Regions from separate parts of the Lysinibacillus sp. TE18511 genome, predicted to be linked through region 4. Evidence: riboswitches for the same ligand, from Rfam matches in the RefSeq annotation. Region 4 holds a riboswitch; each other region holds the start of a gene.
The links. Region 4 has a riboswitch for S-adenosylmethionine ahead of ACVWXS_RS02440 (cyclase family protein). Riboswitches for the same ligand answer to the same signal wherever they lie in the genome.
Positions count from the first base shown of each region.

Region 1 (5,825 bases), on a different contig from region 4:
ACAAAAATAAAGGGAAAGTTTGAAAAAGGTACGCCAAAAATTAATGTTCATATAGATGTTGAGCAAAATGTCGGAGAAGTTGAATGTAATATTGACCTTACTTCCCATAAATCGATTGATTACGTAAATAAAAAAACGGAAGAAGTGATCCAACAACAAATCGAAAAAACAATCAGTACAGTTCAGCAAACTTATCGAGCTGATATTTTTGGATTTGGTGAGGAATTACATCGCACAGATCCTAAAAAGTGGAAAAAAATCAAAGAAGACTGGCCAACCATATTCCAAGAGCTACCAGTTAACGTTGAAGTACATGTCAAAACAGAAGGATTAGGAACAATGCAAAATTCATTATTGAACAAAAAAAAGAAGGAATAAGCTATGGTAATAACATTTTTCATACTCATTATTTCAATTGTTATTGCCTTTGCTTTTATTCCTAAACTTCAAAAAAATAACGAAACGAAAACGATTGTTATTTTTTCAATTTTTTTATTGATCGGTACTGCCTTAAATATTGGCATTGCTTTAAATCTCAAAATTCCAAGCCCAACAGACTTGATTACCTTTATCTTTACTCCAATTAGAGAGTTCATCGTTTCACTGTCAAAATAAATGAAGTAACTTTAAAAAGAAGGGGTAGTTCATGTTGGAAAAAGAAATCATTAGTTCAAGACAATTTACAATCATTACCCTTCTTTTTACAGTTGGTACAGCCATATTAATTATCCCTTCAAGTGTAACAAGTGCAGCAAAGCAAGATGCATGGATCGCAACAATCATCGGTGTCGGTTTAAGTTTACTCTTAGTGAAGCTACTCGTTACTTTAGGAAATCAGACTCCCACACTTACATTTACAGAGGCGAACGAAAAAATACTAGGTCGTTTTTTTGGAAAACTGACCGCAATTGGCTTTATCCTTCTTACCTTTTTGGCTACAGGTGAATTATTATATTTTATTGGAAGTTTCATGTCTACGGAAGTGATGCCAGAGACGCCTTCTATGGCTTTTTCATTGCTGTTTGGCATAATCATCATTTATGCTGCATTCCAAGGAATCGAAGTCTTTGCGCGTTCAGCAGAAATACTTTTTCCGGTGTTTATCTTGGTTTTTATCATTTTTGTAGTTTGTATATCACCATTAATCAATTTTGAAAATGTACAGCCCATATTGGAAACTTCAAAAAAATCATTATTTATAAGTGTTATTCGATTTATGAGTATTTGTTCATTTCCCCTTGCCGTGCTATTAATACTTTTCCCTTCCGCTGTCAATGTTCATAAATCAGCACAAAAAGGATTTTATATTGGCACAGCTATTGGAGGCATTGTTTTAATAACCATCGTCACACTATGTATCCTTGTCCTAGGTCCATCACTTACCTCTAATCGGACATTTCCTAGCTATGCATTAGCGCAAAGAGTTTCAATCGGGAATTTTTTGCAGCGTGTTGAAGTGGTTATGGCAGCCATGTGGATCTTATCTATTTTTATTAAAACGTTTATGTATTTTTATGCCTCCGTTATCGGCATAGCGCAAATATGTGAAATCAAAGATCATCGTCCGCTCATTTTGCCAATCGGAATGACTGTTATTGGCCTTTCGCAAATCATTCATCCAGATATCGTTCATTCCAATACTTATAATAAAGAAATCTTTCCTTTGTTTTCTGGTACTGTTGCAATTTTGTTACCGATCGTTCTACTAATCGCCGCGAAAATTCGCAATATTAATGGTAGTCAAGGGAATGAAAATGTTACAAACTGTAATTGTTGTCCACAGAATGCAAGTGGTAGTAATAACGGAAATGCTTCTAATAACGCAAGTAATAGCAACAGTAAAAATGCTGTACAAATTGGAAGTAATTGCAATTGCGGTAATGCTTCTAATAATGCAAGTAATAGCAACAGCCAAAATGCTTCTAATAATGCTAGCGATAACAACAGCCAAAATGCTTCTAATAATGCAAGTAATAACAAAAGTCAAAATGCTGTACAGAATGGAAGTAATTGCAATTGCGGTAATGCTTCTAATAACGCAAGTAATAGCAACAGCCAAAATGCTTCTAATAATGCTAGCGATAGCAACAGCCAAAATGCTTCTAATAATGCTAGTAATAACAACAGCCAAAATTCTTCTAATAATGCAAGTAATAGCAACAGCCAAAATGCTTCTAATAATGCTAGCGATAGCAACAGCCAAAATTCTTCTAATAATGCTAGTAATAGCAACAGCCAAAATTCTACTGCTAATGCTAGTAATAATAACAACCAAAATGCTTCTAATAATGCTAGTAATAGCAACAGCCAAAATTCTACTGCTAATGCTAGTAATAATAACAATCAAAATGCCACTACTAATGCAAGTAATAATAACAACCAAAATGCCACTACTAATGCTAGTAATAATAACAACCAAAATGCCACTACTAATGCTAGTAATAATAACAATCAAAATGCCACTACTAATGCAAGTAATAATAACAACCAAAATGCCACTACTAATGCTAGTAATAGCAACAGTCAAAATGCTGTACAGAATGAAACTAATAGCAATTGCGAAAATACTACAAAAGGTCAAAATGAATCTACCAATGAAAACCCGTCAGAAAACTAACAACATATTTGGATTTAAAAAATGATGCCCCTGATATGATCAAGGTCATCATTTTGTTTAAGTGTTTACAGAACCCATGAACTAGATATGATATTCAAGTTCATCAACGAAATCCCATTCATATGGTGTTTCTTGGTAAACATAATAGTTCAACCAGTTTGAAAATAATAAATGAGTATGGGCACGCCACGTATTAATCGGTTCATTTAATGGATCATCACTTGGGAAGTAATTCACTGGAACCTCAATATCCAAACCTTTTGCGACATCACGACTATATTCATCTGCTAATGTAGTCGCATCATATTCAAGATGTCCTGTAATCATAATGTTTTTATTATCCTTCGATTGCACAATAAAGACACCGGCATCTTCTGAGTAAGATAGTAATCGTAAATCAGGATGGTTGCGTACTTCGTCAATAGAAACAGAAGTATATCGTGAATGTGGGGCCGTAAATAAATCGCTAAAGCCTCGAACTAAATCCACGGTTAAATCCGTAATGACATGAGAATAAACACCTGAGCATTTAGCAGGGAGCTCAATTTTGCCAATACCGTAATGATGGTATAATGCTGCTTGTGCGCCCCAACATATATGAAGGACCGATGTCACGTTTTCCTTGGACCAATCCATAATTTCTGCAATTTCCTGCCAATAGTTCACGTCCTCAAAAGCCATTTTTTCAACTGGCGCACCCGTAATAATCATGCCATCATAGCGACGATGGCGAATTTGATGAAAAGTTGTGTAAAATAGCTGTAAATGCGATTTACTGACATTTTTCGATTCATGTGTGGCTGTGTTTAAAAATGTAATATTAACTTGTAATGGTGTGTTACCTAATAAACGTAGTAATTGCAGCTCTGTTTTTTCTTTTTCAGGCATTAAATTCAAAATTAATATATTTAACGGACGAATTTGTTGGGTTTTCGCTCTATCCTCTTCCATGACGAAGATTTTTTCCTCACGTAAATGTTCTCCAGCTGGTAAATTTTTTGGAATATTAATTGGCATCTTGCATTCCCCTCTCTTGTATTTCTCTACATATAAAGAATTTTATAAGTCCATCTAAATTAAAAAAATCCCCCTCATTCCATTTGAGATAGAATGAGAGGGATTTTAACCACGTTCACTCTTATCTCTCAAAGGACAAATCCTTTGGTGGAATTAGCACCTTTCTAACATTTGTTAGAGGTTGCTGAAGCGTCATCGGGCCAAATCCCTCAGCTTCTCTTGATAAGATTATTTAATTAAAAAGAATTGTAACATGAACAATTAAGAATATCAATAATACATAGAATATTTTGTAATTAACATGCATGTTCTTCTCTAAATTGATGAACACTAATCCTGATGCAAATCATGTTGACGCTATGAAATATTATGGTAAACAAGCCGTAATTATGTTACCATATATCTTTAGTAATAGAGAGGAACGTGAAAAGTTTGATTAAAATTGAATTTCCAAAACCAGATTTAGTGATTCGCCAACGCGAACAAGATTTAAAGCCAGGTGATGTACCAATCACACCGTACCATGGTTTTATTGATTTCCATAAAATCACACGTGAAAACGGTGGCATTTTCTTATTCTACAACGAAGAGAACGAGCTATTATTTGTAGGTAAAGCACGTAAAATTCGTCAACGTATTAAAAAGCATTTTGAGGACAATGTGTCACCGATGAAAAATCATCGTAATGAAATTTTCAAAATTGAAGTGTATGAAGTGGAAGATCCAATGGAACGTGAAATTTACGAAACATACGCGATTAATTCATTCCGTGCTAAATACAATGTTGATAAAGTATTTTATTAATCTTTAGCAAAAAGACCGAAATCTCTTTAAGGGGGTTTCGGTTTTTTTCGTTAGGTTTATTCTTCCTATAAACCTGTTATTACATGATCAAAATGTGTGGACTTGCCGTTTATATACACCTCGATAATTTCCTGCTCAGGGTCTTTTGTAATTTTATAAACATATTGTTCAGCAACATCATTGGATGGATTCATTTCTTCGAATTTTATTTTTAATATATCACCCTGTATCTCCAAATCAGCATGTGCAATCCCTTTCGAATAAAAAACAATGTAAAAAGTATCTTTTCCATCATTGATTAATTGGAGCTTATCATCGGAAATTATTTTCTTTTGCACTTCATCTGGAACAACAGCAATTTCACTAATACTTAATGTGGAATTATTACATGCTCCTAAAATAGTTAAGGTCAACATGAATAAAATGATGATTTTTTTCACTATTTATTCCCACCTTCATGTAGCATCCATAATTATTTTTATTTATTATATTTTAGGCTCATTACCATAACGTGTGGTTGATTACCGTTCCTACTGGGCGCTTTCCTGGGGGCGTCCGATAAGCCCCAAGGAGTCGCCCAGCCTCCACTCTAATCAACTTATATACAAAACATACGTCTTTACAAATGTTGTAGTTTTATAAAAAAGATTGATCATTTATAATAAAGATTGATTAAAGATCCTGTGTTGATATGCAGGATCTTTTCTTATTCCACAATCGGGCCAGATTGTGGAATAACATTCTTAAAAGAACTTTACTAACATTTGTTGAAATATTTCCTTTAGCTTTTATATTTAAGTAGTGAGTTGTATTTATATTGTAAAATGTCATATGTAATTTAAACGGGTTATGAAGAAATTTTTATTGACAAAATAATTTTTTTCTGTAAAATGAAAAACAATTCAAAAATATTTGTATAGAACAAAGGCTATGAAAAGAAATAGTATCAATTATTTTTACGAACAGAAAGTTACCGGTTGATGAGAGGTGCATGTAAAACGATTGAGAATTCATCTTGGAGCTGTGTACCGAAAAGATCATTCTAAGTAGGCTACGCCGGTAAGCACCCGTAATCATGTGCGAGAGTATCGTCAAATGACCGTACTTCTTGAGGTAAGTAATGTGAATTGCTTATAAATTAAAGGTGGTAACACGAGTTGAATCGTCCTTTTGGTTAATCCAAAAGGACGTTTTTTTTATTCCTTTTTTGAGCAAAGTATTTGAAAATCTAAACGTATTAGGAGTAAGACATTATGAAAGACAATCATCAAGATTCACAGCTGAAGCGCGAATTAAGTACTCGTCACATGCAATTAATTGCACTTGGCGGATCCATTGGGGTCGGTTTATTTTATGGCTCTAGTTCAACAATTCAAATGGCTGGGCC
Region 1 covers NZ_JBSSFD010000031.1:23-5,847, reverse strand. Annotated here, with positions in the region: gene ACVWXS_RS18730 (Ger(x)C family spore germination protein) at 1-378, shown strand, start outside; gene ACVWXS_RS18725 (hypothetical protein) at 382-615, shown strand; gene ACVWXS_RS18720 (GerAB/ArcD/ProY family transporter) at 650-2,617, shown strand; gene metA (homoserine O-acetyltransferase MetA) at 2,699-3,634, opposite strand; SAM riboswitch class I at 3,753-3,863, opposite strand; gene ACVWXS_RS18710 (nucleotide excision repair endonuclease) at 4,067-4,438, shown strand; gene ACVWXS_RS18705 (hypothetical protein) at 4,504-4,878, opposite strand; T-box leader at 5,360-5,611, shown strand; partial or broken gene ACVWXS_RS18700 (aromatic amino acid transporter AroP) at 5,692-5,825, shown strand, end outside.
Region 1: it holds a riboswitch for S-adenosylmethionine, as region 4 does, so the genes downstream of both, metA (homoserine O-acetyltransferase MetA) here and ACVWXS_RS02440 (cyclase family protein) in region 4, are expected to answer to the same signal.

Region 2 (5,825 bases), on a different contig from region 4:
AAAGTTACTAATATGAAAAGTAGACTTTTCAAAATAAGGGGATATAAAAAAGGGAACTACTTGAATCGTTCCTTTTGATTGTTGTCGAAATGTTAATAATTTAGTGTGGCTCTTCGGCAAAAATGAGAGATTGATTTCCGCTTCGACTGGGCGCTTTCCTGGGGGCGTCCGATGAGCCGCTTCACTCGCGTGCTCGCTCCAGGGTCTCGGGCCAACAGATGTTTTTTGCGCGAAAGCGTAGTGCTAACGAAGCGGCAGCAGCACCGATGTTGGTCACGAAGGCGTTATCACAGGACGTGATGCTCTTAGCCTTCGTTCCCCTATCGCTGATCCCCAAGGAGTCGCCCAGTCTCCGCTCCAATCAATCCTTTCACTCGGCATGTATCTTCTGGCATACTACTCTCAATTAATACTGATAAAACGGTACTGTTATGTGTGCGAAATCGAAGCGGTAGCAAAGCACAAAGCAGAAGAAGTGGCTAGATACATAGGATAGCGAGTAGTCTAGAATGGAAATCACCCTCGTTTAAAGAGAGCTATATATTTACGAAAATTTTCTTTTTCAACACAAAAAAGGGAACGATTATGAAATCGTTCCCTTTGCATAGTAAATTATTTTAATGGACCACCAAGTTTAGTGATGGCTTCAGAAACATTTGAGAATTTCTTGAAGTTTTCGTTGAATAGACCAGCAAGTTCAGAAGCTTTCGCATCATAAGCAGCTTTGTCCGCCCATGCATCACGAGGGTTAAGCACTTCTGTTGGTACACCTTCAACAGCAGTTGGAATGTTTAAGCCGAATACTGAATCTTGAATTGTTTCAACATCAGCTAATTGGCCATCAATTGCAGCACGTACCATTGTACGAGTGTAAGAAAGCTTCATACGGCTACCAGTACCATATTCGCCACCAGTCCAACCAGTGTTCACTAAGTATACTTGTGCACCGTGCTCGTCAATTTTTTGACCTAACATTTCAGCATATACTGTTGCTGGAAGTGGAAGGAATGGAGAGCCGAAGCAAGTTGAGAATACTGGTTCTGGCTCTGTTACACCACGTTCTGTACCAGCAAGTTTAGATGTGAAACCGCTTAGGAAGTGGTACATTGCTTGCTCTTTTGTTAATTTACTGATTGGAGGTAATACACCAAATGCATCAGCTGTTAAGAAGATGATTGTTTTTGGGTGACCTGCAACAGATGGATCAACAATATTTTCAATGAATTGGATTGGATAAGCTACACGAGTATTTTCTGTTAATGAACCATCATCATAGTCACAAACTCGAGTTTCTGGATCAACAGCTACGTTTTCTAGAACAGAACCGAAGCGGATTGCATTGTAGATTTCAGGTTCTTTTTCAGCAGAAAGGTTAATTGTTTTTGCATAGCAACCGCCCTCAATGTTGAATACACCATTATCAGACCAACCGTGTTCATCGTCACCGATAAGCTTACGCTCAGGATCAGCTGATAAAGTAGTTTTACCAGTACCAGATAAACCGAAGAATAATGCAACATCACCAGCTTCACCAACGTTTGCTGAGCAGTGCATTGAAAGGATGCCTTGTTGTGGTAATAAGTAGTTCATGATACCGAAAATAGATTTTTTGATTTCACCAGCGTATTCAGTACCACCGATTAGGATGATTTTCTTTTCAAGTGATACAATGATGAATGTTTCAGAAGCTGTGCCATCGATAGCAGGGTCTGCTTTAAAGTTAGGAGCTGAAATCACTGTGAAGTCAGCAACATGAGAAGTTAATTCTTCTGCAGTTGGACGGATAAATAATTGATGAGCGAAAAGATTGTGCCAAGCATATTCATTGATTACTTGGATGCTCAATTGTGAATCTTTGTCAGCACCAGCAAAGCCCTTGAATACGAATAATTCGTCACGTTCTTTTAAATATTTTACTACTTTTACATATAAGTTATCGAACACTTCAGAAGAAATTGGTTGGTTTACTTTTCCCCAGTCAATTTTATCTTTTGTGCTTTCTTCTTCTACCATATATTTATCTTTAGGTGAACGACCAGTGTATTTGCCAGTTTCTGCACGAACAGCGCCATCTACTGTTAACATAGCTTCACCACGAGATGTTGCCTTTTCAGCTAATTGTGGTACTGAAAGTTGAACATTAATGTTACCGCCGTTTAATAATTCCTTCAGTTCGTTTGCAATTTCTACTGAATTCATCGATTAAATACCATCCTTTTTTATAGTATTCCCTTGAGTCTGGGGAGATTTTCTTAATTTCAAAAATAGTATAACACAATTGCTTAAATAATCTATACTAATTCAGAAATTATTTTTGAGATTTTATTACTTTTCAAGAAAACGACAAAAAGTTAATTTGTTCGCTTTAAGAATGCTTTTTACCCTATTTATAATCAAGTGATTACACAACCACTTTCGACAAGTTGAATCGCGTTTGGGAAGCTTTTGACCAACATGAGGTTCGCACAGGATGTCAAATTTTTAGCTGGTTTTTATCAGTTGGAGTGTGTCACCGACTGAAAAGGGGGCATAACTATTTTCATCCACCACATAATGAGATGGTATTCTTCCGTAGCTGACGATCTACTTTCGCCACAAAAAACATTTGTCGAATGAAGATTAAAGGGTCACACATATGTTAACACATGATGTGAGGTGGAGAGTAGGGATTATTTTGGGCTTATCACCAAAAGTTAGGATACGTTTGTTGAAACTATTGCCATGTCGTTATGGTAATAAGCCTCTGTGCTTCAAATTATAGCATAATCCAAATGTTAAGTGTTTTGATTCCTTGTGTATTCCATAGTTTTTAACTTCTTTCAGCAGATAATTTTTGTACTGAAAGCGTAGCGGACACAATTATAGCAAGGCATAATTGATAAGGGATAAAGCAAAAATAATTGACAACGTTCGACCTTTTACGTATTATGAGATATTGAACGGATACTCTTATCCCGAGCTGGTGGAGGGTCAGGCCCTGTGAAACCCGGCAACCTGCATGAACTATTTCACGACATGCGTTGGTGCCAACCTGATGCAAGGGTAAACCCTTGAACGATAAGAGTGAAAGGTTACGAAGTCATTATTTCCTTTCCTCATGTTAAGTAAGCGTGAGAGAAGGATTTTTTTTATTGTAAAAAACGAATGTAAAGGTAAGTATGTGTAATCCTTTCCTTATTATAATGACGGATCTTTCGAAAATCCTCGTGTTAAAAGCGGCAACTGTTTTTTTTTGTACGAAAGTGAAACGACAGCAACAGGTTGTTTTTGTGCGAAAGTGAAACGACAGCAACAACGGCTTGAGAGTTCAATCCTTAGGAACGGACTTGACATGGGTAATGAGTACCGTATTCATTCACAAATTTTATTTGTAAGAGTAATAGGAGGAAAACTAAATGACAAACCGTCGATTGTTTACATCAGAGAGTGTAACAGAAGGACATCCAGACAAAATTTGTGACCAAATTTCGGATGCCATTTTAGATGCTATTTTAGCAGAAGATCCAAATGCGCGTGTAGCGTGTGAAACAACTGTAACAACAGGCTTAGTATTAGTAGCAGGAGAAATTACTACTTCTACATATGTCGATATTAAAGGTATCGTCCGTGATACTGTAGCAGAAATCGGTTATACTCGTGGGAAATATGGCTTTGATGCTGAAAACCTAGCAGTACTTGTTGCGATTGGCGAGCAATCACCTGATATTGCGCAAGGTGTTGACCAAGCTTTAGAAGCGCGTGAAGGCTCTATGTCAGACGCTGACATTGAAGCAATTGGCGCCGGTGACCAAGGCTTAATGTTCGGTTATGCATGTAACGAAACACCAGAGCTTATGCCATTACCAATTAGTTTAGCGCATAAATTAGCTCGTCGTTTAACGGAAGCACGTAAATCTGGCGAACTTGCATATTTACGTCCAGATGGAAAAACGCAAGTAACGGTTGAATATGATGAAAATAATGTACCAGTGCGCGTAGATACGATTGTAATTTCAACACAGCACGACGAAGAAGCGACGCTTGAACAAATTCAAGCAGATATAAAAGAATTCGTTATTGCTCCGGTTGTGCCAAATGAATTACTAGATGCTAATACTAAATATTTCATCAACCCAACTGGCCGTTTCGTAATAGGTGGTCCAAAAGGGGATGCTGGTCTAACAGGACGTAAAATCATCGTTGATACATACGGTGGCTATGCGCGTCATGGTGGAGGTGCTTTCTCTGGTAAGGACGCAACTAAGGTGGACCGTTCAGCGGCATATGCAGCACGCTATGTGGCAAAAAATATCGTAGCGGCAGGCTTAGCAGAACGTGCTGAAGTACAACTTGCTTATGCAATCGGTGTTGCTCAACCAGTATCTATTGCTGTAGATACATTTGGGACAGGAAAAGTTAAGGAAATTGATATCGTAGAATGGGTACGCGAGCTATTCGATTTACGCCCAGCAGGGATTATAAAAATGCTTAATCTTCGTCGTCCTATTTATAAGCAAACTGCAGCATATGGTCATTTCGGTCGTACGGACTTAAATGTACCTTGGGAACAAACAGATAAAGCTGACGCATTAATGGAAAAAGCAGGATTATAAATAGTTTAGCTAAAACAATGCAGAAGCTGTAAAATTATTTTAACTCATTTCAGCGGGTGTCCAAACATCCGCTGAAATAGTTTTATCCAAAAAAATAGCTTCTAATTACAACTATGTATGGCTTGGTTGTCCAAAAATACGAGGAGCTGCTTCGATGTAATTGAAATAGCTATTTATATTTTTGTTTGAAGAGATTTATAGTATTGACCTTTTTCTGCATATTCACGTACGATGCGTTCCATATCTTCTTTATCTTCAGCATTTAATTCTCGTACAACCTTTGCTGGACGACCTAATGCTAAGCTATTCGGAGGAATGACTTTGCCTGGAGGTACAAGACTACCCGCCCCGATGAATGCACCCTCTCCAATCTCTGCTCCGTCTAAAACTATTGAGCCCATACCTATTAAGGCATTTTTACGAATCGTACAGCTATGTAAAGTTACTTGATGTCCGACTGTTACTTCATCTTCAATAATGAGCGGATATTTAGGGCTTTGATGTAAACAACAAAGGTCTTGAATACTAACTCGTTTTCCGATAATTGTTGGTGATACATCACCTCGAATTACTGTGTTAAACCAAATTGTCGTTTCAGCACCTATTATAACGTCACCAGTAACGGTTGCATAATCGGCAATAAAAACAGATGGATCGATCTTTGGTGTTTTCCCTTTAAATGGATAGATCATGAGAATCGCCTCTTTTCTTTCTATGATGTATTATTATCGTATCAAATACGCAACTTGATGGAAATATAAAATTAAAATGAGCGAAATATTTCGATATAATCATTGTGTAATTATTTTTTTAGGAGGACTATGTGAAATGTGGAAATGGGAAGCTGATGGGCAAGCAAAGGCTGTGGTTGCTATTATTCATGGTGCATATGAAAATCACCGCTGGTATGCATGGCTTATAGAAAAACTTAGATTGGAAGGCTTCCACGTAGTCATGGGGGATTTACCTAATCATGGTGTAGATGTAGGATTTTCACGTGTTCATGATGAAGATTTTAAAGAATACAACAAATATACAAGGCATTTAATCGAGAATGCTTTTTCGTATAATTTACCTGTCTTTTTAATAGGACATGGGCTTGGTGCAACATTATTACTACACACCATGCATAAGCGAAAATATGAATGCGCAGGTATTATTTTAACTTCACCTTGGCTAAATTTAAAGCTATTGCCAGGTAAACTATCGAATGCTCTAACTAGTCTAAGTGCC
Region 2 covers NZ_JBSSFD010000039.1:23,730-29,554, forward strand. Annotated here, with positions in the region: gene ACVWXS_RS20925 (hypothetical protein) at 182-361, opposite strand; gene pckA (phosphoenolpyruvate carboxykinase (ATP)) at 613-2,199, opposite strand; SAM riboswitch class I at 2,947-3,064, shown strand; gene metK (methionine adenosyltransferase) at 3,396-4,592, shown strand; gene ACVWXS_RS20940 (gamma carbonic anhydrase) at 4,766-5,284, opposite strand; gene ACVWXS_RS20945 (alpha/beta hydrolase) at 5,421-5,825, shown strand, end outside.
Region 2: it holds a riboswitch for S-adenosylmethionine, as region 4 does, so the genes downstream of both, metK (methionine adenosyltransferase) here and ACVWXS_RS02440 (cyclase family protein) in region 4, are expected to answer to the same signal.

Region 3 (5,825 bases), on a different contig from region 4:
TCCCTCCAACTTACATTCCGCAGTTTCATTAAATTTAATTACGCCTTAGCTTAATTCGTACAGATTTTGAATTGTGCGCAGACTGTATATCGTAGGCCAGTTTGCGATGTTTCTAACTTCAGTTTCAGCAGATTTAGAGTCATGGCATTTCGCTCTCGCCATTTGCAAAAGTCTTCTATAGCTATCATTTCACTTTCGCTACACAAACCCTTTACTGAATGAAGATCATAAATCTGTGCAACACACACAAATTCAAATAATTCAAAATTCAACTTAAAAAAATTGTAACGCAAATACATACAATGCACAAGAAAAATCTTTCTAGAGAGGACATTTGTTTTCTCTAGACGTGCAGAAGAAATCGGTTTCATTCCCTTTATTATACGTTTTTTTAGTTGTTCTATAATATTTGAACAAATATTGACGGTTTTTTCTAAAGAAAACGAAAGTCTTTCTTCTATTATATATGTATGCTTAAACGTTCATAAAAATTGTTCATTTAAAAGATACCAATAAAAAATTTTTTCAGGTCAGTTAATCTATCTCTCTCCCACTTATCAAATCTAATTAAAAGGCTCATTCCCTGTAGCAGCAGAGAATGAGCCGAGATTTATGAGGGAGAACTAACTAGCTTTTGATAGCATTTGATAACGATATGTTGATATAACCTGTTGTACAAGTTCAATTTCTTCTTGCGTAAAGTTTGGTATTGCATACGTACGTTCAACTAATTGGAATGTACCGTATTTTAAGTAATACTCTGTCGCAGGTACAGGAATGTGACTTGCACCATATATTTCATATGCTTTGAAGACCTCTTTTACTATATAGCCTTCCTCTTTAGCATAAACGAATTCATTAAAAGCAGAATGTCCAAATGTCTGTACCCATTTGCTTTCAACTGACGCAAGTATGTTTTGAATGGACATGTTGTTCACAAACACATGATTTTCATTTAGTTCATAAATAAGATAAGATGCAATGTTTTGCGCACTATAAACATTTCCCATTTAAAACACTCCTTTATCATCAGTTTTTAGATCAGTGTAGCTATTGGCTACGCAAATATTCAAAAGTGGAGAGTACTTATGAAAAACAATTTGGTTCTAGGTTGGTAGCCTTTCGAACGCTTAAGTTATTCCCAAGTATAATACAAGGATTTAAATAAGTCAATAATACTTATAAAATTACTAGGAATTATTTGTGCATACTTTCGGATTACTTACCAAATGGGGTAAGTGGTTGATGCAGCAACGTTTTACGTATTACCAAATGAGGCCCATCGAATGAGACAATACGTAAACGCTACAACATTAGCCAATTTTTATTAAGCCTCTATTGTTTGTTGAGAAGCTGTTACTTGTTCAATAGCTTGTTCTAAATCTGCAATGATATCCTCTACTGCCTCTAAACCGATTGATAAGCGAATGAGCGACTCGGTTACACCAGTTTGGATTAACTCTTCAGCTGATAATTGCTGATGTGTAGTAGATGCTGGATGAATAATTAATGATTTGGCATCCCCTACATTTGCTACGTGCGAGAATAATTTCACACTATCAATTAGTTTACGCCCTGCTTCACGTCCACCTTTAATACCGAATGTAAGCACTGAACCGAAGCCATTTCTCAAATATTTTTTTGCTAAATCATGAGTAGGGAAATCTTCTAAGCCATTGTAATTTACATATTCCACAGATGGGTGGTTTCGTAAATATTCAGCTACTGCCAATGCATTTTCATTGTGTTTAGGAATACGCAAATGAAGCGTTTCTAAACCTTGTAATAAATTAAATGCTGCATCTGCACTTAACGTTGGTCCAAAGTCGCGTAGCAATTGTACACGCAGTTTTGTGGCAAATGCAGCCTCTGCTGTGTCAATACCATAACGCAAACCGTGATAAGAAGCATCTGGCTCAGTAAAGCCTGGGAAACGTCCACGAGTCCAATCAAACTTTCCTGCATCTACTACAACGCCACCTAAAGTTGTACCATGTCCGCCAATCCATTTTGTTGCGGAATGAACGACGATATCTGCACCGAAGTCAATTGGTGTAGAGCCATATGGTGAAGCAAATGTACTATCAATAATTAATGGCAAGCCGTTTTCATGTGCAATATTCGCTACTGCTTCAATATCTAGCACTTTTAAACTTGGGTTACCATAAATTTCAGCGAATACCGCTTTTGTTTTATCGGTAATCGCTGCTCGGAAATTTTCAGGGTTTGTTTCGTCTACAAAAATTGTTTTAATACCATAGTTTGGTAGTGTATTGGCAAATAAATTATAAGTACCTCCATATAAAGAACTCGCCGCGACAATTTCATCACCTGCACCCGCAAGATTTAAAATGGAAAATGCGATAGCTGCTGCACCAGATGAAAGTGCTACTGCTGCTGTACCGCCCTCTAATAAAGCGACGCGTTTTTCAAAAACATCTACAGTTGGGTTTGTAATACGAGTGTAAATATTGCCAGCTTCCTCTAAGGCAAAAAGACGTTGCGCATGAGCAGTGTCTTTAAAAACGAAAGCCGTTGAGCGATATACGGGTACTGTTCGAGATCCTGTTACTGGGTCTGGCTCTTGGCCACCGTGTAACAGCAATGTTTCTGGTTTAAAATTTGTCATTGTATACCTCCAAATGGTTATTTGTTTACGATGGCACCGGAGATGAGGAGGATTTTTCAGTAGAAAACAAAAACCCTCTTCAGCTAAGAAGAGGGTTGCGGTTGCAAGTTTTCCTCCCCTTATCTGCCAGATCCAAGTAAGAATCTGTAGGAATTAGCACCTTAGCAAGTTCGTCACTTACTGGTTGCCGGGCATCATAGGGCCTATCCCTCCGCCGCTCTTGATAAGAGTATGAGATTCAATTTCCATCGTTGTTACAAAGTATAAACATAGACTTTTTTTCTGTCAACACTAAAATTTTATTTTTTCCGAAACTTCTGTCTGCTTCTGAACGTATTACGAACGCATACACTATTTTAGTATTTATTTATAAAGGAGGAGTTTTATGGAAAAAGCCGTTATCATTTTTCTACTTGTTGGTTATTTAATTGGCTGTATTCACGGCTCTAAAGTTGCGCAGTTTTTATCCGGGGTAGATCTAAAAAAGACTGGTCATGGCAATGCTGGTGCTTCCAATGCAACACTTTCCCTTGGATGGAAATACGGCGTATTAGTCGCACTTATCGATATCGGTAAAGGTGTAGCAGCTATTATAGGTGCCCATTTTTATCTAGCAGATGCAACACATTTAACAGACGTACAAGTTTGGCTCTTAACCTATATCATAGCTGCCGGTGTCATCCTAGGTCACAACTTCCCATTTCACATGGGCTTCGATGGCGGCAAAGGAACTGCATCAATCATAGGGATCCTACTTGCAGTTGATTGGAAAATTGGTTTATTTGCACTCATTTTATTTGTTATTTTATCTTTCGCGACGAATTATTTAATTGTCGGTGTACTTGAATTTTATCTTGTTTTTTGTACAGCAACATATTTATGGATTCCTGGAGTAGGTCCAACGATTATTGCCCTACTACTTTTTGCAATAGCAATCATTTTGCATATTGAAAATATTAAGAGATTAATTCAGGGAACTGAGCCTAAAGTGACTTCTGCATTTAAGAAAAAGAAATAACCAGGTGTGTTGATTAACCATTTTTATCCATCCTGATTAGAAGGCTTTGATTTCCGCTACGGGCTGGGGCTTACCCGATCACTTCGAGGGCTCACCTGATCACATCGGGGCCCCGCCCGATCACTTCGGAGGCTCAAACGATCACTCAGAGACCTTGCTTGACCCGAGCTTTTTGCCGCAATACATTCTTAACAACTAAAAGCCTTGAAGGAACAAGTCAACTGTCCTTCAAGGCTTTCTTCATTTTATTATTTCGATAATGCAGGGTCCTTCATCGTCCCGTTTTTTGCGTAATTTACATGCCATGAAAGTGCTTTTTCTAGATTGTGTGGCGTATGGTGCCCACCTGTTGCTTCGTTAGCATCGTTAAAATACTTCCGTAATTGCTCACGATATTCCGGATGTGCACAGTTATCGATAATGAGTGCAACCCGTTCTTTTGGTGCAAGCCCTCGCAAATCTGCTACTCCCTGCTCTGTAACGATTACGTCTACATCATGCTCCGTATGGTCCACATGCGATACCATTGGGACGATACTAGAAACATTTCCGCCTTTCGCATAAGATTTTGTGACGAAAATACCTAATCTTGCATTACGTGCAAAGTCTCCAGAACCGCCGATTCCATTCATCATCTTTGTGCCAGAAACATGCGTAGAATTCACATTCCCGTAAATATCTACTTCAAGCGCTGTATTAACAGAAATTAACCCGAGTCGGCGAATAATTTCTGGTTGGTTAGAAATTTCTTGCGGGCGTAATACTAATTTATCGGTATATTGTTCGAAATTACTATACACTCGATTTCCAACTGCCTCGGAAAGAGTAATAGAAGTAGCAGATGCAAAGTTTACCTTACCTGCATCTATTAATTCAAATACCGCATCTTGTAGTACTTCCGAATATATTTCCAAGTTCTCAAACTCAGAATCTTTAAAGCCTAATAATACAGCATTTGCTACTGAACCTACTCCTGATTGGATTGGTCGTAAACTTGTCGTTAAACGGCCTACTTTAATTTCTTCACGTAGGAAGTTTAATAAATGATTGGCCATAATATCTGTTTCTTCATCAGCAGGAACGATTGTTGATGGTGCATCTAATATATCTGAAATCACAATACCTTTGACTTTATCTAAATCTAGTGGAATACCAATTGTGCCAAGTCGATCCGATACATCTTGTAATTGAATTGGATCACGTTTCCCCTGTGGTCCTGGCACAAAAATATCGTGCACACCCTCTAATGCATCAAGCTGAGCTATGTTCAACTCTATGATTATTTGGTTTGCCTCTTGCACAAAAATCGGAGAGTTACCAACTGAAGTTGTAGGAATTAGTAAGCCGTCTTCTGTAATAGCAGTCGCTTCAATAACTGCAAAATCAATAGGACCAATAATACCTTGACGTACTAGTTCTGCATTATGTGACAGGTGCGCATCAACGAATGTGATTTCACCACTGTTGATTTTATTACGAATACCGGCATCCGCTTGGAAAGGTCCGCGTTTGCGAATAACGCCAGCTTCTGCTAAGTATTGGTCAACTTCTGGACCAAGCGATGCACCTGTATATACATCTACCTGAAAGCTCTCTTTTTTAGCTTTTTCCACAAGTGCCAGTGGGACCACTTTAACGTCACCAGCACGTGTAAATCCGCTCATCCCAAGTACCATACCATCCTCAATCCAAGATGCTGCTTCTTCTGCTGTTACAACCTTGCTCCGTAGCTGTTCATTACGAAGCTTTTTCGCTAACTTTTCTTCCATCCCTTATTCCTCCATCCCACTTTATTTTTGTTCAACTAGATTACTTGGCTTAATTTTTCCGATCAAAAATCCATTTATTGGTGTATAAACCAAATAAACCGTCGCACAAACAATTCTATACTATTTAGAATTTTTAATCTATATTAACCAAAATATTTAACTTTACGAGAAAATTAATGCATTTTAATACTATCCAAAAATAATGTTAAGCTCGCATAAATTCGATTTATTTAAAAAAGCGTGATATGCTCTTGTTAAATAAGGGGAAAAGGAGATTTTTTTTAGATGGTTAAACAATTGTTACGTAACCACTCTTCGGTTCGTATTTATGATGGAAATCAAATTTCAAAAGAAATTATTGAAGAATTAATTGCTACTGCACAAATGGCTGCTACATCACATTTTGTAC
Region 3 covers NZ_JBSSFD010000059.1:10,329-16,153, forward strand. Annotated here, with positions in the region: gene ACVWXS_RS24215 (hypothetical protein) at 624-1,010, opposite strand; gene ACVWXS_RS24220 (O-acetylhomoserine aminocarboxypropyltransferase/cysteine synthase family protein) at 1,328-2,629, opposite strand; SAM riboswitch class I at 2,746-2,859, opposite strand; gene ACVWXS_RS24225 (glycerol-3-phosphate acyltransferase) at 3,015-3,647, shown strand; gene ACVWXS_RS24230 (succinate CoA transferase) at 3,896-5,416, opposite strand; gene chrR (class II chromate reductase ChrR) at 5,702-5,825, shown strand, end outside.
Region 3: it holds a riboswitch for S-adenosylmethionine, as region 4 does, so the genes downstream of both, ACVWXS_RS24220 (O-acetylhomoserine aminocarboxypropyltransferase/cysteine synthase family protein) here and ACVWXS_RS02440 (cyclase family protein) in region 4, are expected to answer to the same signal.

Region 4 (5,825 bases):
AAAAGTGCCGAATGCCAAACTAACATTACTCGCACTTGCAATCAGTGCATTTGGTATCGGCTCTACAGAATTTATAAGCGTCGGACTTCTTCCATTAATTACAAAAGATTTTGATATAACATTAAGTACTGCGGGTTTAACCGTATCCATATATGCACTAGGTGTAACTATTGGTGCACCGCTTTTAACAGCATTAACATCACGCTTTAGTCGCAAAAATGTGTTACTGCTCGTTATGGTGCTGTTTATTATCGGTAACTTACTTGCAGCCTTAGCACCCTCATTCTCATTACTACTAACTGGGCGTGTTATTTCAGCATTGGCACATGGTGTGTTTATGTCCATTGCCTCTGTTATAGCTGCAGATGTTGTGGCACCTAATAAACGAGCAAGTGCAATAGCTTTTATGTTTACAGGACTAACATTAGCGACTGTGACTGGTGTACCACTAGGAACTTTTATTGGACAAGTAACCGATTGGCGAATGTCGTTTATTTTCATAGTTATCATAGGTATTATTGGATTAATTAGTAATGCCCTGCTTGTGCCAAGTCACTTATCGAAAGGTAATCCAATTTCCATTCGAGATATTGGTAAAGTATTAGGGAATATTCGAATGTTATTAATCCTGTTTATTACTGCAATAGGGTATGGTGGCGCATTCGTTGTATATACCTATGTTTCTCCTATTTTAGAGCAGTATATGGGCTACTCACCAAAAGCAATTGTCGTGATCTTAGTTGGATATGGTATTTGTGTTGCCATCGGTAATACATTAGGTGGTCGTTTTGCGAATAATAACCCTTTACGTTCTATCTTTATTATCTTTATAGGCTTAGCATTAGCACTTCTCGGCATCAACTTCTTTTTAGAATCAACAATAGTTGGATTAATAATGGTCTTTATGATGGGGCTATTTATGTTTATGAATGTACCGGGATTACAGCTTTATGCCGTTCAGCTTTCAGAAAAATATATACCATCAGCTATTTCAATGGCTTCAGCATTAAATATTTCAGCCTTTAACATTGGTATTTTTCTAGGATCGTACATTGGAGGAATCATCGTTCGCCACCAATCATTAGCTCATACTCCTATATATGGATTCGGTATGGTGATGATTGCCGCGGTTACTACGTTCCTATGGTTAATCTTTGATAGAAAGAAGCAATAGATCCCTTGCTTTGTATGTATTAGAATAAAAATGATGAAAGGAAGCCTTAACAATAGCCAGGGCTTCCTTTTGTTATTCACCATATTTAAGGAAAGTATCGTCAAAGTACGCCTTAAAATTTGGATATAGATAGTCTAATGACGCTTGAATATCGGCATTATCATCAAATAAAATTTCATGATCAATTTCATATATTGCACAAGTCTCTTCATCTGCATTGTCATTTAAATCAATGCAAATTATTTTTCCATACTCTTCATCCCATGAAAACGGAAGATATCCTAAACTACATAACGATGGATTATACATATCTCTAACGTTATTTAAAGGTTCATCAACACTTTGTTCCGGTATGACATCAAAATAATGGTGATACGTTGAAATAAAGGCTTTATACCATTCAGGAAATGGAAGTCCGAACTCTTTTTCTAAAGCTTGAATATCATCTTCCGTTACTACAGAAGGGACCATCTTCCATCTTGACCATTCTTCATCAATATCTGCTAATTTCATCTCAACAGGAACATCCGGACGCATCCATCTGCAAAATCCATCTTCTGAAACCTGATTATAGTGCTCGTAGTAAACTTCAAAACCTTTTTTTATATATTCACGAATATTCATCTTTAAACCCCTTTTTATCTCAGAGTAAAATCTTTTCTCCCTAATCCCCTACAGTCCTAGGTTTTTCACATCAGTCACTAACACCGAAAACATTTTTATACATAAGATAGGGTATCAACTATAGGATAGGAGGAATTTAGTTGTATTACAATCCTTATCCGTATTTTGTCTACCCTAACTATTATCCAACATGGGCAATGGCCACTCAACAACCTTCAAGATATCTAGCAATGCCAACAAACTCAACAAATCGCAGCCCGTTTCCAACCATCAATACAAATAAATTGAAGACTTCTGCGAAACGAATCAAGGTTATTATGCAGCAAGCACAATTACTTACGGATAAAATTGACGAATCCGAGCAATTTGCGCATGATCTGATGGACGCCGCACAGCTGTCAAATAAAACAGAAGTTGAAAAATTAATTGCGTCAACAGGTATTACCATCAAATTCGAAACTAACTATACACCAGATGGGATCCGTATAATATTTACTGACAGTGACTGTTGTAAGCTAACCGTAAATTTGACCTGGTGACATCCAACTAAAGAGTGGGAACTATGTGTTGTCTATTTAAATTACTACAAATTGACACTTTGAAGGTTCTGGAAATTTTTTAACTATGTATCCCTATTGAACTTGTAAACTATAAATAAATATGCTAAAGTATTCGTAATCTATTTCTGAAAATTCTTATATTTTTCTTATCAAGAGAGACGGAGGGATTGGCCCTATGATGTCTCAGCAACCAGCCTATAGGTATGGTGCTAATTCCAATTGGCGAAATCAGCCTTGAAGATGAGAAGACTTACTTAATTGCTTTGCACAAGGGTCCTCTTTCTACAAGGAGGGCTCTTTTTTATTTTCGCTAGTAAACAAAGTCTAAGCATCCAAAAATAATTACAAGAAAGCAGGAAAATATTATGACAAACGACCTTTTACAGGCACTTCAACTATTAAAATCGAAAGAATGGGTAGATTTAACACATACATTTGGCCCTAATTCACCTCATTTCTTTATGTTTGATGATGCAAAATTTGAAACATTATTTTCCCATGAGGATGGTTTCTTTGCACAGCAATTCTCTTTCCCTGGGCAATATGGAACGCATATCGATCCACCTATCCATTTTGTGCGAAATACACGCTTTTTAGAAGAATTGGCGTTAAAAGAACTAGTCCTACCACTAATCGTTATTGATATATCTAAGGCAGCCGAATTGAATAACGACTACACATTAAGTATCCAAGATATTCTTGACTTTGAGGCCGAATATGGGGAAATTGAAGCGGGTACCTTCGTTGCGCTTCGTACCGATTGGAGTAAGCGTTGGCCAGATAAAGAGGCTTTCAGCAACAAAGATGTAGATGGTAATAATCATATTCCTGGCTGGGGATTAGAAGCGTTACAATTTTTATTCAACGAACGAAAAGTTAGTGCTATTGGTCACGAAACTTTTGATACGGATTCAGCAGCTGATTTTCGTAAAAACGGTAAGTTAGATGGCGAATATTTTGTGCTTGAGCAAGATACTTACCAAATTGAACTTATGACAAATTTGGATAAGCTACCTCCTAAAGGTGCTGTTATTTTCAATATTGTACCAAAACCCGAAAAGGCCTCTGGATTCCCTGTGCGTTCATTTGCAATAGTGCCTTAAAAATAGCAATAGGTCTGAATCAATCCATGATAGGTATTGAATCAGACCCTTTTTATTTAGGTGAATTCCTTTTTTTAAAAATAAAATAAACGATCAAAATTATTATGATGAACAATGCTATAAGATACATACTGTAGCGGGATAAATATAACCCAACATAACGCCATTCCTCCCCAAGTACTTCTCCTAAGGTAATAAAAGTAAATGTCCATATAATTGCTCCCGTATAAGCAAAGAAAGCAAACTTTTTAAAAGGATAATTATTGATAGCCGCAATATATGCTGTTAGATGACGTACACCAGGAATAAAATATCCGACTACTAATAATATTGGTCCTATTTTTGCAAATAATTTTTTAGTAACGTCAATTTTCTGTTCAGTAATATGGATTTTCGGACCGTATTTTCGCAATAATGGTAGCCCGAATCTATAGCCTATATAGTAGCTTAAGGTAATTCCCCCTGCCGCACCTACCACAGCGCTGATTAGAGCTGGAATATGCGAGAGAGTTTCTCGATATACGCTATACCCTACATAGGTTAAAAATATCTCATCGGGAAGTGGCAGCCCGACAATCCCTCCAACTAGGATAAGAATAATGCCAAAATACCCGTAATGTTCAATAAGAGATTGCACATGATGCGCCATAAATCCATCCCACCTAATGCATAATAATTTCTTTTCAATGTTAGCTTTATAATAACTCAAAGTAGGCAACATTATGAGTATTATAACGTTCATAAAGTTTTCCCCAACGTATAGTGGCTAGTCCATGCTATAAATATAGTTTTCTTAAACTATTATTTGTAGCTCACGTAGAGCAAACTCAATACCACCATCAGTTGATTTCTTCGTTATAAAATCAGCGACAATTTTTAATGCTTCACTACCATTGCCCATTGCAATACCAAAACCAACCTGTTCCAGCATGTCGATATCATTATCTCCATCCCCAAAAGCAAGTGCTTCCTTAGGACTCAAGTTGAAATAATCTAGTACAGCTTGAACAGCAATCGATTTGGAAACATCATGCTGCAAAACATTTGTAATGTATGGATGCCATCTTTTAAATAATAAATGCGGGAATTGTGATGCATATCTTCTCTCCATCTCCTCATCGGCATATAGACACATTAAATATACCTCTTGCGTTAAAATATCTTCATTAATAACAGGAAACTCCAGCAAAGATAATGTCTCTTGCATAGCTGTTAATGTCTCTTTTTCTTGGACGTTATTCATCGATAATTGTTCTGTAAAAAACGAGAGACTTTGTTTATGGTCATCAGCAAAAGCCTTAACTGCTTGGACAATTTCTTTTGCAATAGGTATTTTATGTAATACTTGATCTTGATGTTTAACATACGCACCATTAGCCGTAATAAACGTCTCTATTCCTATATTTCTTAACTGTTGGCACATCGACAAAGGTCTTCCTGTAGCAGCAACAATACGAATTCCTTTGTTTATTAATTGTTGTATAGCCTTCCTTGTACTTTCTTCAATACAGCCATCTTCATAATTAACAAGTGTTCCATCTACGTCAAAAAATACAATTTTATAATCCATCGTTTGCTCCTTATCGTTTGATATTATTTTGCCAGATATGTCGACTCACCCTTTTTATTAAGTAGTAGCTCATCAACATATATACATGCCATACGCTTCCCTACTTTTGTTGATGATTCTAATTAGAAAACGCAAGACAAGTTCGAGCTGCTTCATTGTCACTGTCTCTTCACATAAGAAATCCTTTTTTAGTCAAAAATATCCCTATATTTCCATAATCGGCACACCTCTAATTTTACCTGAATAATTGAAAAGATGGCATTTTTCTTCTTACATTACATATAGTTAATTTGACCTATATAAGCAATTGTAAAACATAAAAATTAGCAACAATTTAGTTAAACATTTGTACGTAATTTGACAAACTAAATTAAATATGTAACTTATTTCAACTACACCGATAAATACTATTGCGGATACAGTTCGAAATTTCAAATGACTAAAAAAGTTTTGATCATTTTTAATTTTTATAATTCCAAAGGAGTATACCAAAGAACACAGAATTGTTAATATAGAAGAAAGTAAATTAAACATATTGAACGATATAATCATCGTATACATAGAACAAAAGAAATAATAACCTAATTGGATGTAAAGGAGTTGATTCTTATGGCATTTAACATTTACTACTATGAAAGTAGTGTGGATTGCAAGTTTTGTAAAAAGCATTTTACCACATATAAAGTACGTCCCAATCGTTATAAAGTAGTCGAAGAGCAAACAGACTTCATGCCAGTCTATGAAGGTTTAAATCCACTGTTATATGAAGTTGCTGTTTGTCCGCATTGTGGCTA
Region 4 covers NZ_JBSSFD010000002.1:198,187-204,011, forward strand. Annotated here, with positions in the region: gene ACVWXS_RS02425 (MFS transporter) at 1-1,174, shown strand, start outside; gene ACVWXS_RS02430 (SMI1/KNR4 family protein) at 1,247-1,798, opposite strand; gene ACVWXS_RS02435 (hypothetical protein) at 1,939-2,337, shown strand; SAM riboswitch class I at 2,502-2,605, shown strand; gene ACVWXS_RS02440 (cyclase family protein) at 2,724-3,461, shown strand; gene ACVWXS_RS02445 (DedA family protein) at 3,514-4,110, opposite strand; gene ACVWXS_RS02450 (Cof-type HAD-IIB family hydrolase) at 4,255-5,031, opposite strand; gene ACVWXS_RS02455 (DUF2225 domain-containing protein) at 5,641-5,825, shown strand, end outside.